One region of the Lacrimispora brassicae genome, then DNA from elsewhere that is predicted to be linked to it. Evidence: riboswitches for the same ligand, from Rfam matches in the RefSeq annotation. Region 1 holds a riboswitch; the other holds the start of a gene.

What was found. Region 1 has a riboswitch for cyclic di-GMP ahead of ACYVD3_RS07670 (sigma factor-like helix-turn-helix DNA-binding protein). Riboswitches for the same ligand answer to the same signal wherever they lie in the genome.
Region 2: another riboswitch for cyclic di-GMP. It lies ahead of ACYVD3_RS14400 (sigma-70 family RNA polymerase sigma factor); the one in region 1 lies ahead of ACYVD3_RS07670 (sigma factor-like helix-turn-helix DNA-binding protein).

The regions. Positions count from the first base shown of each region.
Region 1 covers NZ_BRYH01000009.1:397,391-406,160, forward strand. The annotation lists gene ACYVD3_RS07665 (S-layer homology domain-containing protein) at 1-2,454, shown strand, start outside; cyclic di-GMP riboswitch class I at 2,477-2,564, shown strand; gene ACYVD3_RS07670 (sigma factor-like helix-turn-helix DNA-binding protein) at 2,910-3,404, shown strand; gene ACYVD3_RS07675 (sensor histidine kinase) at 3,726-4,997, opposite strand; gene ACYVD3_RS07680 (LytR/AlgR family response regulator transcription factor) at 5,022-5,747, opposite strand; gene ACYVD3_RS07685 (WG repeat-containing protein) at 5,938-7,845, shown strand; gene ACYVD3_RS07690 (hypothetical protein) at 8,007-8,411, shown strand; gene ACYVD3_RS07695 (DcrB/PsbP domain-containing protein) at 8,443-8,770, shown strand, end outside.
Region 2 covers NZ_BRYH01000027.1:83,425-92,194, forward strand. The annotation lists gene ACYVD3_RS14360 (aldo/keto reductase) at 1-445, shown strand, start outside; gene ACYVD3_RS14365 (aldo/keto reductase) at 482-1,519, shown strand; gene ACYVD3_RS14370 (carboxymuconolactone decarboxylase family protein) at 1,559-2,251, shown strand; gene ACYVD3_RS14375 (cupin domain-containing protein) at 2,291-2,722, shown strand; gene ACYVD3_RS14380 (DUF362 domain-containing protein) at 2,758-3,888, shown strand; gene ACYVD3_RS14385 (ECF transporter S component) at 3,902-4,471, shown strand; gene ACYVD3_RS14390 (uridine kinase family protein) at 4,482-5,042, shown strand; gene ACYVD3_RS14395 (permease) at 5,098-5,997, shown strand; cyclic di-GMP riboswitch class I at 6,149-6,239, shown strand; gene ACYVD3_RS14400 (sigma-70 family RNA polymerase sigma factor) at 6,662-7,111, shown strand; gene ACYVD3_RS14405 (recombinase family protein) at 7,674-8,060, shown strand; gene ACYVD3_RS14410 (hypothetical protein) at 8,121-8,492, shown strand; gene ACYVD3_RS14415 (LPD28 domain-containing protein) at 8,526-8,770, shown strand, end outside.

The DNA.
Region 1 (8,770 bases):
GATAAGGCTCCCGTTGTGATCAGCGGTGTCAGAGTTGCCTCCAAGGCTTATGATGGCGCCGTAGCGGCTTATACGGGAACACCCATGGCCAAAGCCGGCGGCAGCACGGTCGCAGTTTCAGGCTATGACTATAAATGGAGCAAGGTGGATGGAACACCGCTGACTGAAGCACCCAAGAACGCTGGAGACTATAAGCTGATGGTATCCGTCAAGGCAGACGACCCGAAATATATGGGCAGTGCAGATGTGACCTTTACCATCAGCAAAGCGACTGCCACAATCAAGGCGGATGACAAAAATATTCTCATCGGTGCTACAAAACCGAGCTACACCGCAACCGCAACAGGACTTGTCAACGGTGATACCATCAGTGGAATTACCTTTACAGACAATGCCGTCAATACCAACACCAAGGGGAGCTTTACCATTACTCCGGTTGGTGGCACGATTAGCGGCGGCAATGACAACTACAACATAACCTATGAAACAGGCACGCTGACCATCAATATTGATGTGTCCTCCATTGATACCGCAATCGCAGCGGCAAATACCGCAAAGAACGGTATCTCAGTAGACGACAGAGCGGCAAGTCAAGTATCAAGCGGTACGAAATTTGTCACCACAGCGGAGATGAGTGCACTGATATCTTCGATTAGCACAGCTACCGCATCAAAAAGCACTGTATCGACCATAGAGGAAGCGAAAGCGGCTGCAATGGCTCTTAACGATGCAGTGACTATATTCAAGGCAGCAATCAAAACCGGAACTTATATAGCACCTAGTGGCGGTGGCTCTTCTGGCGGGGGTACATCCTCAGGAGGAAGCACGACTACAACTCCTGCTCCTGTCGCAACACCGGAAAAGATGCCAAACCAGCCAGTTACGGCAATGGCTCCTGTCATAGCAACAGCAGTGACGAACGGTGCGGCAAGTGCATCTATCCCGGATAAAGCGATAACCGATGCCATTGCAAAAGCACAAGCTGACGCAAAAGCACAGGGCAAGACTGCAAATGGAATTTCAGTGGAGCTGGACGTTACTATGCCAAAGGGCACAGCTTCCTTGACAGCAACCCTTACCCGTAACTCTTTGGACAGTCTTGTGAGCGCTGGGGTCAGTAGCCTTGAAATCAACGGCTCCCTTGTACAGGTAAGCTTTGATAAAAAGGCGTTGACTGAAATCCAGAAGCAGAGCAGTGGTAATATCAGCATTGCCATTGCACCAAAAACGAACCTTTCCGATGCGGCAAAAAAATTAATTGGTACAAGACCGGTATATGACATCACTGTAGGCTATGGCAACGGTAAGAGCGTATCCAGCTTTGGCGGTGGAGTTGCAACAGTATCTATTCCATATACGCTGGGCAAGAATGAAGCAGTCGGCGGTCTGTATGCGGTCTATGTAGACGCAAAGGGCAACGCAAACCGCATTGCAGGCTCTGCCTATGATATAAATAGCGGCTGTGTTATTTTCACAACTACCCACTTCTCGCAGTATGGTATCGGTTATACCGCACCGACAGCGAAGTTTACAGATATCAGCACCCATTGGGCAAAGGAATCTGTCGATTATGTGGTAGGAAGAGGGCTTCTTTCAGGAACCTCGGACACAGCATTTTCACCTAATTCCGATATGACGCGGGGAATGTTGGTAACAGCTCTTGGCAGACTGGCAGGAGTGGACACAAAAGCGTATACGGGGAACAGCTTCACAGATGTCAATGCGGACAGTGCATATCGTCCGTATATTGAGTGGGCGTACAGCAAGGGCATTATTCAAGGCATCGGAGGCGGCCAGTTTGCCCCAGACAGGGCGATTACCCGTGAGGAAATTGCAGCAATCTTTGCAAACTATGCAAAGGCAACCGGCTATACGTTGCCAATCACTCGTGAAGCCACAACTTACGCTGATGCGTCTAGTATCGGCAGTGCTTATAAAGATGCCGTAAAGGCAATGCAACAGGCAGGTATTATGATGGGCGGCAGTGACAATAAGTTTAATCCGAAAGGAAATGCCACCCGTGCGGAGGTTTCCTCCATGCTTAACCGTTACATTAAACTTACCATTAACCCTGACACAGCGCAGGGCTGGACGCTGAATGACGCCGGACAGTATCTGTACTACAAGGATGGCAAAGCCCTCACCGGCACACAGACCATCGACGGTGTGAAATATTTCTTCAACACCGACGGTACGCTGAAAACCGGCTGGGTCAAGGACGGCGATAACTGGCGTTTTTATTCAGGTAAGACAATGTTAGTCGGCTTTTGGGATCTCGGTGCAAACGGAAACAACAAGACCTATTACTTTACCAAGGACGGTCTGATGGTATCCGGTAAGTGGCTTGAGATTGACGGTAAATGGTATTACTTTAACACCGACGGTTCTCTTGCCCGAAGCACCAAAATCGACGGCTATGAAGTCGATGAAAAAGGTGTAAGAAAAGCAAAGTAACCGGCAACCATAATAAACAGAATTGAATTAAGGGCAAACCCATCTAAAGATGGGGACGCAAAGCCGAGGGTCTAAGGCGCACATTGTGCTATGATAGTCTGGCTGCAAAAAAACTGCAAAGAGCCTGCTCTCTATTCTAAGGGCAGGCTCTTGTCATAAGCAGTTTTAGCTAAATTATATGAAGTACAATCCCCTTTCGCTATGCGCCATAGCGAAAGGGGTACCCATATGAGCATTCCAAACTTCCATCCTTTTCGGGGGTGGAAATAAAGACGGCGCACTACAAATTCATATCAACAAATACAAAAAGACAGCATTTTGCTTTTACAGGCAAAGTGCTGTCTTTTTGTATTTGACAAAGTTCCTATTGATACGACAATTTTCGGCTATCTATTGCCGTGGCCCTCCCTCCGATTTGTTTCGCATTTTAGCAAAACAGATCGGAGGAAAGGAACATGAAGAATTATAAAGATAGCGATTATGCAAGGAATAAATTCAGTGAGGGCATTGTCTACCGCTTTGCAGACCGTATCGTGGAAATTACGCTTAAGGATTACCTTGCGGAGAATCCAGAGAAAACGGTAGAGGATTTTATGGAGTTGAAAGCCCTGTCGGATGAAATTTATCATCAGCAGGTTATAAACGATAATCGGACAAGCCGTTTGGATGTGAGCATCAACGGACTGGAGGATACCGGGCAGCTTGCCACAGTACCCTTGGATACGGAATGGATACATAAAAGTGATAGTAGAAATGCCATGGAGGCGGCAAAGCAGCTTATGGACAGTGGGAATTTGACAGAGGTACAGCGGCGGCGGTTTATTTTGCATTTCTTTCAAGGGTTATCCTATCGGCAAATTGCAAGTCGTGAAGGAGTGCATTTTACTTCTGTTCATGAAAGTATAGGGGCAGCTACGGCAAAACTGCAAAAGTTTTTTGAAAAAAATTAATTTCGTACCCCTACATCCCCTGTTTTTTTGACATTGGGTAACCTAAACGGTAAACAGTGAATAATTGCCGTCTGCTGATACATACTGCCCACTTCACCACGGTTTAGAAAATGTCCTTATGATACTGTGGAGAAAGCCGAGGGTTTAAGGTGCCTTAGGACGCTATGATAGCCTGACTACAAAAACCGCATAGAGCCTGCTCTCAGAATAAAGGGCAGGCTCTTGCCGTATTTTACAAATATCTGTGGTGTCAGGCAGAGCGTTCACTATGAGCGATGGCAAAAAAGCACAATATGAGGAATTAATAGATAAAACAATCTCCTATGCAGTGGCCTGAAATATAAACCAGCCGTCCTTGACTGAAAACTGGAATACACCGCCATGCTTTTCCACGATATGTACCATGCTCTTTGTGCCGAAGCCATGTCCCTGTTCTTTTGATACTGGAAGTCCTTGTTGAAATATCGGCTCTGCCTGATAGCTGTTGCGAATGTCAATGCACAGCTTAGTATTCTTAGAGTACACACGCAGCTGGATGATTCGTTTGTTGCTGTCAGGGATCTGTTCACAGGCATGAATGGCGTTTTCCAAGGCGTTTGACAATAGAGAGCAAAGCTCAGTATCGCTAAAGGGAAGCGAATCAGGCAGTTTCGCATCCACCGTCAGCAGGATTGACCCTTGTTTCGCTTTCGTAGCGAAAGCGGATAAAATCAGGTTGACGGTTTCATTTTCGCAAAAGCGCAGGGGCGTGATGGCATCCATGTCGGACTGGGCAGTTCGTAGGTACTCTTTAATCCCCTCTATGTGTTCCTTTGAGGCCAGTCCCTGTAAAAGAGCAAAATGGTGGCGCATATCGTGCCGATAGGCTGCGGCATTCTGCTGTAGCTGCCGCAGAGAAGCAAACTCTGTCTGCGCCAACCGAAACTGTGCATCCAACATATCCTTTTCTCTTTGAAGGCTTGCCTGTTTTTGTGTCTCAGCGTAGTAAAGGATAACAAACACAAAATAGAAAACGGATATTGTTGAGGGCATGAACTGTACCGCCCATTCGGTGCCACTGTAAAGCACATCGGTGTAGATGGCGGTTATGTAGTCAAATAGATAGTAAAAAAGCGGGACTCCGCCTAAAAACAAGCAGGATTTAGTGGACTTTTCCATCAACTGCCGGACAGAGCCGGCCACATATCTTTTCAAGAAGTAATAGGCCAAAAAAACGGATGCTATATAAAAAATATGGTCTGCAAGCCTGCTGTCCAAAACGGCTCCTGCAAGGAAACCAAACCAGCGTGGCGCTTGACAGCAAAGATAACCGGAAAGCACGCTGACAGTGGATATGAGCCACGGCCGCTTATAGTAGAAAGAGAATATTACGATTAGCGGCAGATGGATAATCAGCGGATACAGCTTTGATGTCAAATCCAAGCCCAAAAGCCACCAACTGGCGGTTTGAACGAAAAGGAAAATGACACAGAGCAAGCCCGTGACGAGCCTGTTTTTCTTTGTGAGTTCTATCCCCGCAAAGAGAACGGACACCGTGATGCCAAAGACCAGAGAAAATCCAAATCGTAAGAGTCCTATCACCGTTACTGCCATTTTAAAGCACCTCCCTCCATTTTCTTATTCCCCTTCCATTTGATAATTCAGATATTGCTGCTTCATCTCCTTTGCCTTGCCCTGTGCGATAGGAACAGAGGAAAGAGTCTGTAAAGTTATCTGATGGTTTTCAATGGTATCCACATACTGCATATTCACAAGATAAGAGCGGTGAGGTTTGATAAAGCACCCATAGTTCAGAAGATTGTCGCAGACAGCGGAAAAAGACTCCGTACATTCGATGACCTTGCCGGAGCGCAGGTGATATAGCACGTTTCTGCCGATGACCTCGACAAAGACCAAATTGGAGATCAGTATTTTTTGAATCCCCTCATTACTTTTTACAATCACCGCATCCTCTTCTTCTTTCGCTTTGATCTGCTCCAGCAGCTCGTCAAAGGTGAAGAACAGCTTCTCCTTTGAAATTGGCTTGAGTACATAGTTGATAGCTTTCACTGAATAGCTTTCCAAAGCAAATTCGGGCGATGAGGTAAAGAATAAAATCGGCGCGGTTTTGTCAAAACCGCGGATCGCCTTCGCCACCTCAATACCCGTAAAGCCCGGCATAATGATGTCCAAACAGTATATATCAAGCCGCTTTCCTTTTTCCAAGGCCGAAATCAATTCAAATCCGTTTGGAAAGACGGCGTGTTCGCAGCTTAGCTGTCTTGATGTTCGGTACAGGTCGATGAGATGTACCATATTGGATAGCTCTTCAATATTATCGTCACAGACTGCAATTTGCAGCATAAGAGTTCCTCCTCTCTATGATTCTATTTCTCCAAGCTGATTTTACCATAAAAACCGACAATCTGAAACTATGATTCATGTCGAAAAAATCATGTTTCATGCAGCGGACGGTTTTTAGGGCAGATTTTTGATAGATTGAACGTGGAACAATAAACGGTATTTCGTTCATTTAAAAAGGAGGAACAACATTATGAAAAAACGATTTATGAGCATACTGCTCACACTGTGCATGGTGCTTACCCTGCTGCCGACAACGGCGTTTGCATCAGGCTGGGCAGCAGAAAACACGATTACCAAAGGTTGGTACCATCTCCGCTGTATGAACAATTACCTCAATTTGACTGCCGACGGAGCCGCAGAGCTACGCAAGCTTTCTGAAAATGAAGCCTTTTATGTGGAAAGCAAGGGCGGCAGCCAATATACCTTGAAAATGAAAAACGGCAGATATTTGGGGCTTGAGGGTACGAGAAAAGACGGTGTGAGAGTAAAAGCGGTAGATAGCCCTTATACTTGGCTTATCCATTGGGAAGCGACTAACTTTAACAAAGAAAAGTCGGACATTTTCAGTTTGCGTCCGCCCGAAGCTTCAAAAATGGTCGTTAATGCATCCGGTGAGAAAAATGCGGACGGAACTTCCATTATTATATGGAAACATGAGAAGTTAGACGCCCCTAATCATGCTGAATTTCGGTTTATTCCTGCAACCACAACAGCAGATCCTACCGGTGAGAGATGGACAACTTATAAAGAAAATGGGTTGATGGGCTACAAAGACCAGAGCGGCAAAGTGGTGATTAAGGCGCAGTTTGATGACGCGGAAAAGTTTTCTCAAGGGATAGCCAGGGTTTATGATAAGTCCAAAGGTGCGGCCGCTTATATCGACACCACAGGCAAGCTCATCACGCCGTTCAAATATTACTCTGCTGCGAGTAGTCATATCGTTTATGACGGTTTGATGCTGGTAGGTATCTATGGGGATGACGTAGTCAAGGCCATTATGAATGGGGACGGCGTAGCGTACACCGAGTCGGTAGGGAGCGATACTGTAGTCGTGATGAAAAGCGGCAAGAAACTTAAATATGACCTCAAATACGGCTTTATCGACACAAAAGGAAAAGAAGTAATACCGCTGCAATTTGATGAAGCATCCTCATTTCAAGAAGGTATGGCAACGGTGTTCAAGTCCCAAGGCTGGTATGAAGGCTTTGCTATTAACAAGATTGGTTATATTGACACAACGGGGAAGATGGTCATCCCGTATCAGTATGGCGGCGACAACCTTTATGACGGGAACGTTTTCAACTACAAAGAAGGATTGACCTGCTTCTTCAAGTACCTCGGGAAGGATGGCTTGTCTGCTGACGGGTGGGTTTCATATGCTCCGGGAGGCATAATGGATAAGACAGGTAAGGTTATCGTCCCGCCCAACCCTGATAGATATTATCATTCAGATCAGTTTGGTCTCCAATGGAAAGATGGCGTTATTGTGAACAACTACTCCACGGAAGTGAATGCGAAAGGTATACCCACAAAAGGCGGGGGAAAAGAGTGGTCTTTCACGGAGTTATACAACTATTCGGGTAAGTTAATTAAAAAACTCGATGAATACACCGATGCTATGCCTATAGGCGGCGGATTTACGCTGGCCCTTCACCAAGTACCCTATGGTAAAACGGTAAAATATCTGGATACCGAAGCCTATGAGGGTTATTGGACTGTCTTTGACCGCAACGGCAAGATTGTGGTTGATAATGTGCAAAAGAATAACTTCTACCTTCTTAACAGTGCTTATGGCTATGCGAACGGCTACGTCTATTTCAGCGGCGAAGGCTATAAGGTCTCTGAGACGCCTGCCATGGTCACACCAACCCCCAGAACCGAAGTGACCGCCACACCAAGCAAGACGAGCTTTGTTATGAGCAGCAAGCCCGTATCTGTTACAGCGGCATATAGCATAAACAGCACCAACTACCTTCAACTGCGCGAGTTTGCACAAAAACTCTCCGGCACAGCATCGCAGTTCAACGTGTATTGGGACGGTGCAGCAGGTCAGGCAGTTATTCAGCCCGGCGTGGCCTATACGGGGTCAGCATCATAGTGATAATCCGAAAGGTGTGAACCCTTTTCATATCCAAAATCATGTTTCATGTCGAAAAAATCATGTTTCATGCAGCGGACGGTTTTCTGTGGCAGGTTTTTGATAGAGTGAACGCAGGAAATCTCCCCTATACAACCCAACAGAAAACGGAGGATTTAGAAATGAAAAGGTTACTGGTACTTATAATGGCACTTGCCATGACGCTAAGCCTTGCAGCCTGCGGAGGAAGCGATTCTGCTCCCGCAACGTCTCCTTCCACACCCGCACAAGTCGAGAAAATGGAATTTACAGCAGAACAGCAAGCCCTTGCACAGGATTTTATGAGCATGGCAGAAGAATTTGATGCAATTGCTGACAAGGTAAATGCAAGCCCTGAGCTTTTGGAAAATGAAGAGCTTGTCACTGCTATGAATGACCTTTCCAATGAAATTATCAAGGCGGACGAATACTTTGCCAGTCCTGAAACGCTCACACCTGAGATTATGGGGGCCCTGACAGTAGCCATTGATGTAGGCCGTACATTCATCGCTGAAGCCAGTGCCGCTTTAGAAGAAATCGGCCATTGATATTCCCTGCACACCACAAAAGCAAAAGAAAATGGAGGAATTTATAATGAAAAAATTACTGGTACTTATGATGGCACTTGCCATGACGCTGAGCCTTGCAGCCTGCGGAGGAAACAATTCCGCGCCCGCTTCCACGCCTGAGACATCGGCGCCTGTCGCTTCGGATGTCACACTTGTCAACAAGGTAGCAAATTACACCGCGCTGCTCATTCCCAGCGATTTTGGCGAATTTAGTGACAAAGACGGCTACGCTGTGGCTGAAGGTCCCAATGCCAGCATTGTCGTAACACCTACATTCCCATCGGATACATGGATTGAGGATGTTACCGAGGACTATATGCTTGAATCACTGGGGGATA
Region 2 (8,770 bases), on a different contig from region 1:
GCCTGCTTCATGGGCAGTCCGCTTTGCCGCTGATTTGGATGGGATTATTACCGTTCTTTCCGGTATGAGCAGTGTAGAACAAATGAATGACAATCTGTCCTATATGAAGGATTTTGCCGGCTTGACCGCTTCGCAAAAGGAAACTTTGGTTCAGGCACAGGAAGCACTGGCAAAGGTTCCGCTGATTCCCTGTACGACCTGTGATTACTGCGCAAAGGTCTGCCCGGAGAACATCGGCATTTCAGGTTCGTTTACCGCGATGAACTCTTTTACCCTGTATGGAAATAAAGCCTCGGCAAAACAGCAGGAAAACTGGCTGGTAGGCGGACATGGCAAGGCCCATGCAACAGAGTGTATCAAGTGCGGCAAGTGCGAACAAGCCTGTCCGCAGCACATTGCCATTCGGGAGCAGCTGGAGTTTGTCGGCAGTGAACTTTTAAAATAATGAGTACATTACTTTAGACTATTTGGAGGTAAAAAAATGAAATACACAACATTAGGAAATTCGGATTTGAACGTGTCCCGCATCTGTATGGGTTGTATGGGGTTTGGTGACCCCAATAGCGGTCAGCACTCATGGACAATCGATGAGACACATTCCCGTGAAATTGTCAAACGCGGGCTGGAGCTGGGCGTAAACTTTTTTGATACGGCGATTGGTTATCAGAGTGGTACCAGTGAGCAGTATCTGGGCCGGGCACTGCGGGATTTTGCAAAACGTGACGAAGTGGTTGTGGCAACCAAGTTTCTGCCCCGTACGCAGGAGGAAATGAAAGACGGAATTTCGGGTCAGCAGCATATTGAGCGGATGCTGAACAAGAGTCTTGCAAATCTCGGTATGGATTATGTGGATTTATACATTTACCATATGTGGGATTATCAGACTCCCCTGTATGAGATCATGGAGGGACTAAATAACGTGGTGAAGGCGGGAAAAGCCCGCTATATCGGCATTTCAAACTGCTTTGCATGGCAGTTAGCCAAGGCCAATGCATTAGCTGAAAAAGAGGGTTTTGCAAAGTTTGTGTCCATACAGGGGCACTACAACCTGATATTCCGGGAGGAAGAGCGGGAAATGGTTCCCTATTGCCGTGAAGAAAATATTGCACTGACTCCTTACAGTGCGCTTGCAGGCGGAAAGCTGTCCAAGCATAAAGGAGAAAGTTCGAAACGGCTGATGGAGGACAGCTATGCAAGACTTAAATACGAAGCCATGGAGGAACCGGATGAACAGATTATCAGCCGGGTTGCGGAACTGTCAGAGAAAAAAGGTGTTTCCATGACAGAAATTTCACTTGCATGGCTGCTGACCAAGGTCACTTCTCCCGTGGTAGGCGCAACAAAGCTACATCACATTGAAGGTGCAGTAAAGGCGGTTGAGCTTGACCTAACGAAAGAGGAACTTTTATATCTTGAGGAGCCCTATGTTCCCCATGCTCTTGTAGGGATCATGGCGCAGAACACAGTGGCCTCTTCCAAGGAGGAGCATGTATGGTCTGTGGGGAAACAAAAGATTTAAGAAAGCCAAATCAAAAAAAGATTAATTGGAGGATTAAAAATGAACTTATATGATACCGATCCGGAATTTATGGAAAGATTTGAGCATTTTGCATTTGAGGAAGTGGTTGGCGAAGAAGGCCAACAGCTCGATGACATTACCAGATACATGGCAATACTTGCGACCTTGATTGGCTGCCAGGGAGTGGATGAATACAAGCTCATGCTGCCTATGGCCCTGGACGCCGGGCTGATTCCTGTGATGGTGAAGGAAATTGTATATCAGTCTGTTGATTATCTTGGCATTGGTAGGATTCTGCCGTTTTTAACAGTGACAAATGAAATATTGTTGGAGTGCGGCATCAAGCTTCCTCTGGAAGGTCAGGCAACAACAACTTTGGAGAACCGGCTGGAAAAGGGTATTCAAGCGCAGATGGATATTTTTGGCGAAGGAATGAAGGGATTCTGGAAAGGCGGGCATATCAATCGCTGGCTGGCGGCCAACTGTTTTGGTGATTACTACACGAGAACAGGATTAGACCTTGCACAAAGAGAGATGATTACCTTCTGCTTTCTGGCTGCGCAGGGAGGATGTGAGCCGCAGCTTACATCCCATGCGGCCGGAAATATGAGACTTGGAAACGACAAGGAATTCTTGATTAAGGTGGTCTCCCAGTGCCTCCCCTATATCGGCTATCCGAGAAGCTTGAATGCGATTGCATGTGTTAACAAAGCAGCAGAGGCAAATCATTGATTGCTAAATGGAAAAGAACCATTTATGGAGGATAAACAAATGGAGAACAAAAATAATCTCGATATGATTTTCCCAATAGGAGAACCAAACGATGCTTATGCGCAATATTTTACAGGTCAGAGTTATTTAAATATGCTCACCACCAAGGGCCTGGCAATTGCCAACGTCACCTTTGAACCCGGCTGCCGCAATAACTGGCACATTCATCACGCCGATAAAGGCGGAGGGCAGATTCTGCTCTGCACCTCCGGCCGCGGCTGGTATCAGGAGTGGGGTCAGGTAGCGCAGGCACTGGAGCCCGGAAGCGTTGTCAACATTCCAGTTGGCGTCAAGCACTGGCACGGAGCGGCAAAGGACAGCTGGTTTGCGCACATTGCCATTGAGGTGCCTGGCGAAAACAATACGAATGAGTGGCTGGAACCGGTAAGCGATGAGGACTATTTAAAACTACCGAAAAAACGGAGCTATTAAGTTAACCAGATCAACAGATGAGGGGAGATGATCGTATGATGCGAATGATGAAAGGAAAATGGGAAGCCATTTTATCCATTGCGTTGTTGATGTTCGCGCTTGCAGGATGTGCAGACAGCGGATCGGGCATAAATGAGACGACTGTTTCCGAGCCTTCTGAGCCGGCCGCGCAGTCCGATGCGGAAGAAGTATCCAAAGATTCTGTGGAAGTCGGCGCAGTTTCCACAGGGGACATGCTCGTCACCAACGGCGGCAAGGAAATCCGGCTGTCGGAATTATCCTATCGAACAGAATCCGGGGACGTGCCGACGGTCTACTATATTTCTGATATTTCTTCCGAGGCGTTGTTGAAGATTTATCAGGCACTCAATTGGACGCCAACGGGCAAAGTGGCCGTGAAGCTCAGCACGGGCGAGCCGCCTGCATCCAACTATCTTGATCCGAATTTTATTAAGGATTTAGTCCAGTCGGTGGACGGTACCATTGTGGAATGCAATACCGCCTACGGCGGTTCACGTGCCAATACTGCCATGCATATGCAGGTAGCCAAGGACCATGGTTTTACTGCTATCGCAGACGTGGACATTCAAGACGCGGATGGCTCCATGACGCTCCCTGTGGAAGGCGGTACACAGATTTCCGAAAATTATGTCGGCACACACTTTGCGGATTACGATTCTTACTTAGTCCTTTCCCATTTCAAAGGCCATGCCATGGCGGGTTTTGGCGGTGCCATCAAGAATATCTCAATAGGCATTGCCTCTGGTGAGGGGAAGTCGCATATTCATACCGCCGGAAATGGCGGAAGCATGTGGAGTGCAGACCAGGACGCTTTCCTCGAAGCAATGGGGGATGCGGGAAAGGCGGTATCAGACTATCTTGGCAGCGGAGAGCGCATCGTCTATATCAACGTCATGAACCGGCTGTCTGTGGACTGTGACTGCGATGGGAACCCTGCCGAGCCGGATATGCACGACATCGGCATACTCGCCTCCTCCGATCCGTTGGCCGTGGATCAGGCTTGCATTGACTTGGTTTACGCCGCTCCGGACAATCAATCCCTTGTGCAGCGCATTGAATCCCGTAATGGCCTACATACACTGGAAAATGCAGCGTCTATCGGGCTTGGCAGCCGAAGCTATCGTTTGTTGGACCTGGATAATTAGAGAGGAGAATGAAATGCAAAATAAAAATATCAGAAATATGACATTGTCCGCAATATTTATGGCTATGAGCCTGATTTTACCTATTCTGACCGGAGAGATTCCGCAGATTGGAAATATGCTGCTGCCCATGCACATTCCTGTGCTGTTGTGCGGCCTGATCTGCGGCTGGCAGTATGGTCTGGCGGTCGGTTTTATCGTTCCGTTGCTGCGCTCTGTGTTATTCGGTATGCCGCCTCTGTTCCCTGTTGCTATTGCTATGGCATTTGAGATGGCGGCTTATGGCTGTATCATCGGCTTTTTGTACGGCCATTCCCGCTGGAAATGCATGTTCTCTCTTTATCGCTCTATGATCGCGGCGATGATTGCAGGCCGTGTTATCTGGGGTATCGCAATGGCGTCGATGCTGGGTGCCGGCGGCGGTTTTACCTGGCAGGCGTTTATAGCGGGTGCGTTGTTGAATGCTGTTCCGGGCATCATCTTGCAGATTGTGCTGATTCCCTCTATTATGGTGGCGCTCGACCGTACCAGGCTGGTTTCATTTTCTAAAAAGCCGGAGCGAAAAAGCCCAGTATCTACAAGTTGATATGGGAGATATGGATGAAATTATTCTGTGGAAAATTGCGACTTTACAGCAAACCGGATGCCGTTTGGTCATTGCCATAGACGGCAGGTGTGCAGCAGGAAAAACAACTCTTGCCTCGCATTTGCAAGAGTTGTTGTCCTGTAATGTAATACATATGGATGATTTTTTCCTGCGCCCGGAGCAGCGGATGCAGGAACGACTGAACCAACCGGGTGGGAATGTGGATTATGAACGGTTTGCCGACGAAATTTTTCTTCCGCTGCGGCTGGGACATGCCTTTTCGTACCGTCCCTACGACTGCCATACACAAAAACTGACAGAGCCGATTCGGGTTGAGGCAAATGCAATTACTATTATTGAAGGCTCCTACTCCTGCCATCCGATACTTTGGGAGCAATACGATTTGCGGTTATTTCTCACGGTAGAACCGGAAGAACAACTTCGCCGTATCCGTATGCGAAACGGAGAAGAGAGTGCCAAACACTTTTTAGAAAAGTGGATTCCTTTGGAGGAACGGTATTTTTCGGCTTTTGAGATTGCAAAAAAGTGTGAGCTGTGTTTTCAAACCTAACAGATGGAACGCATAAATAAACAACAATATTATTGAAAAGAGGTGATTTCCCGCCGTGGATATCTTAAACCGCGAGTTTATTTACATCTGGTACTATTTTACCGTTCAGCTCGATCAGATCTTCTGGTATTGGGTATTGGGTATTTTCATTGGTTCATTGGTTTCCGTCTTTGCCAAAGATAAAATCCATCGTGTGTTTGAAGCTATGCGCGGGAGGAAGTGGGGTGTGCTGGGGGTGATTCCTGCAAGTCTTTTGGGGATTGCCTCTCCGTTATGTATGTATGGCACCATTCCTATTGCCGCATCCTTTGCGAATAAGGGAATGAGGGAGGACTGGCTGGCAGCGTTTATGATGAGTTCGGTGCTGCTTAATCCGCAACTGGTCATTTACAGTGCTGCACTGGGTAAGACCGCACTTGTGATTCGTTTTGTATCCTGTTTTCTATGCGGAGCGATTTCCGGTTTACTGGTATTTATGTTTTACAAGGATAAAAGCTTCTTTCGATTTGACGGTTTTTCTGAAAGACAGAGCCATGACACCGACCCGAATTTATTCCTGCGCCTTTTAAAGAATATTGGCAGAAATCTGAAAGCTACGGCAGGATATTTCTTATTGGGTGTTTTATTGTCCGCTCTATTCCAACGCTATGTTCCGGCAGATGCTTTTGGCCGCCTATTCGGTAATAATGAAGGATTTGGTGTTTTGATGGCAGCAACGATCGGCGTTCCGCTATACGCCTGCGGCGGCGGGACAATCCCGTTACTGCAAAGCTGGCTTTTAGATGGCATGAGCATGGGCAGTGCAGCGGCCTTTATGATTACTGGGCCGGCAACAAAAATTACAAATTTGGGTGCACTCAAGATCGTGCTAGGAGCGAAACGCTTTATATTATATATTGCTTATGTTATGGTCTTTGCCCTAGTGACAGGGCTTGCAGTAAATCTAATAATATAAAAAAACAACGTCAGTAGGCAAAGTCATATGGGACTACTTCTAACTGGATTCATGTCAAAAGAATTCTGGAGTTTCAGATTATTTCCCGTCTGATTTTTGTGAATATGCATTTTGTTACAACAAGGTACTTCTCTCATTAAAAATAGAAAAGTAATGTAAAAGGCAAACCCATCTAAAGATGGGGACGCAAAGCCGAGGGTCTAAGACGCTTTTTCAAGCGTTATGATAGCCTAGCTGCTAAAAGCCTCGTCAGAGCCTGCCTTCTAAAGAAGGCAGGCTCTTGTCATATTTTGCGGTTTTTAGTCCAATAGTCCAGGGTATCAAATGACCGGCTTTCACCATCTATCATGGCGAAAGGGGCATGCTATGATAATTCCTTATTTCCCTCCCATGTGGAGGTGTGACTAAAGACGGCGTACTTCCTACATATTACCAGCTATTTTTTCAATTTTATATAAATTTTTTTAAAAAGTCAGTATTTTGCCAAGGGCAAAGTGCTGACTTTTTTCTTGCGACAAGAAAACTATTAATTCGACAAGCAAAGCAATGCATCCTATGGACTTTCTTTGCTAGATATAAAGACTTCTCGAGACCACGCTGCCGTTCCCCACCGCTTGTTCTTCATTTTTGGATTTGAAAAATCACGAAATGGAGGACAAGTACTATGGCTAAATTCAGAAAGAGGACAAACTATCGGAAAAAATACCCCGATTTGAGCAATGAAGTGATAGAGGTACTGGAAAAAAGTGACCGAAAGATGGAGTACCAACAGTATGACCTCAAGGTAGAGCGATGCCAGATTGACGGCACAAATCAGTCCGTTACATACATCCCAAGCCGGGAGGACTCCTATGAACGGTTGATAGAAGGAAATCGACAGTTTGCGGCAGATCAAGAAAGCGTAGAGGATGCAGCTGTAAATGCTTTATTGATTGAAAAAATGCTTTCTAGCCTGAAATTGCTTACGCCACAGGAACAAGAGCTGATAACGGAATTGTTCTTTGTAGGCAAAAGTGAGCATCAATTGGCAGCAGAAACCGGTATTCCCCGTATGACAATTCACAACCGTAAAAGACGAATACTGGCTCACCTGAAAAAACTTATGGAAAAGTAAAAATAATTTGGTCCAACCCCCTCACTCAACGTGGAAGTAAGTGAGGGGGTTTTTCTATTCTCCCTTTTGCTCCTTGAAAATTTCATATCCGGCAGCATCAATACATGATCTGTCCAGCCGTGTGAAAAGCGGCAGCGACCTTGACGGGCGCGCCAAAACTGCCTGCGGATTGGATAAGGTGGTATATATACCGCCTTATCCGTCTGTCGAACCGATGGCATCGAAGGTGACGAGCGAGAACGCCCGGTCATAAAACAGCTTGTGGTGAGCTGTATCGCAATGAAATGGACAGTGCTAACGCTACTTCCGCCCAGCCACAGACATCGCAATGGGGGCGGCTCGCAGAGATCCTGGGAGAGGTGAAATTCCTATGAGGCCCGCTTAACCAGCAGGCCGTTGCTGTTGCCGCCCTAGCTTCGGGAAGTAGTGTCAAATAGAAGCGTAGAACCAAAATGAAGAACAAGCAAAATATCTCATTTTAGAGACCATGCGGCGGGACAGCTCTGCCCCGCCGCATTCCTGTGAAATGAAATCGATCAAAATTTAAAGGAGGTTTTTGATAATGGAACAGAAAAAAAGAGCATGGCTGTATTGCCGTATTGATGCACCGGAGGATACGCATGGCACATTAAAGGAACAGCAAAAGGAACTCTGGGACTATGCCGAGCAGCTTGGCTTGGAGGTTGCCGGTGCATCGCAGGATATTGGAAGCGGTTTGACTCTTGACAGACCTGGACTTAACGTCTTGAAAACTGCCGCCGCAGAAGGGCGAATGGATATTGTGCTGGTAAAAAGTCTATCTAGTATCGGACGAAATATGGAACAGACATTGGAGCTATCTCAACAGATCAATCAGATGGGGATCACCCTATGCTCCCCTCTTGAAGGAGAAATCCAACTTTCATCTGATACGCCGCTTTCCCCGGAACCGTTTTTGCATCTGAGCTAGGGCATTTATACGATGTTCTGGATGCTGCTCATGAAATAAACCATCGAAAGGAGAGTTGTTATGACTAACGAAGAAATAGGTAAGATGTTTGAAAACAACAATGTAGTCAGGGGATACGTCTATACCTATGAAGGAGGTCGAAGTGAATATTGGTTTGAGAATTCGCCCTCCAACATTGCCAACTTTATTATGCAGCATAGGGATGCGAAAGAAATCATTGTCACCGATACAGTAGACAGAAAAATATTAAACACCATTGGCGAATTTATCGACCGCTGCCCGGATCAGGGGCTCCTGCAACAGATTCTGCCTCACCTGATTCCGATACAGATGGGAGAGGCTGAGCCACAGGAGATTCCCGTTGCGAAAGATGCAGAGGTAGAGGAATACTTCGAAATGCGTGATGAGCCAAAGATGGGGCTTGAGCTATGATACCCTTAATGTCATTTGCCTGGAGGTAACCAAATGAGCGTAAACGCCAGAAAAGAACAATTTGAACATGTCGAATTATTTGGGAAGCCAGCGCTTTTCACTGATTCCCGGATTGATCGGAGTACGGTACCAGAGGGCTTTCACTGCTACGATCTTCGGGGGTCTGATTATGATCCCGGAAAGCCCATTATAGTGGAGGATCATGTTGTCGTAAATCATGCCGGTACGGTAATCACATCAGAACCGGTTAGCATGCCCAGGGAGGGGCGCCGCAGACT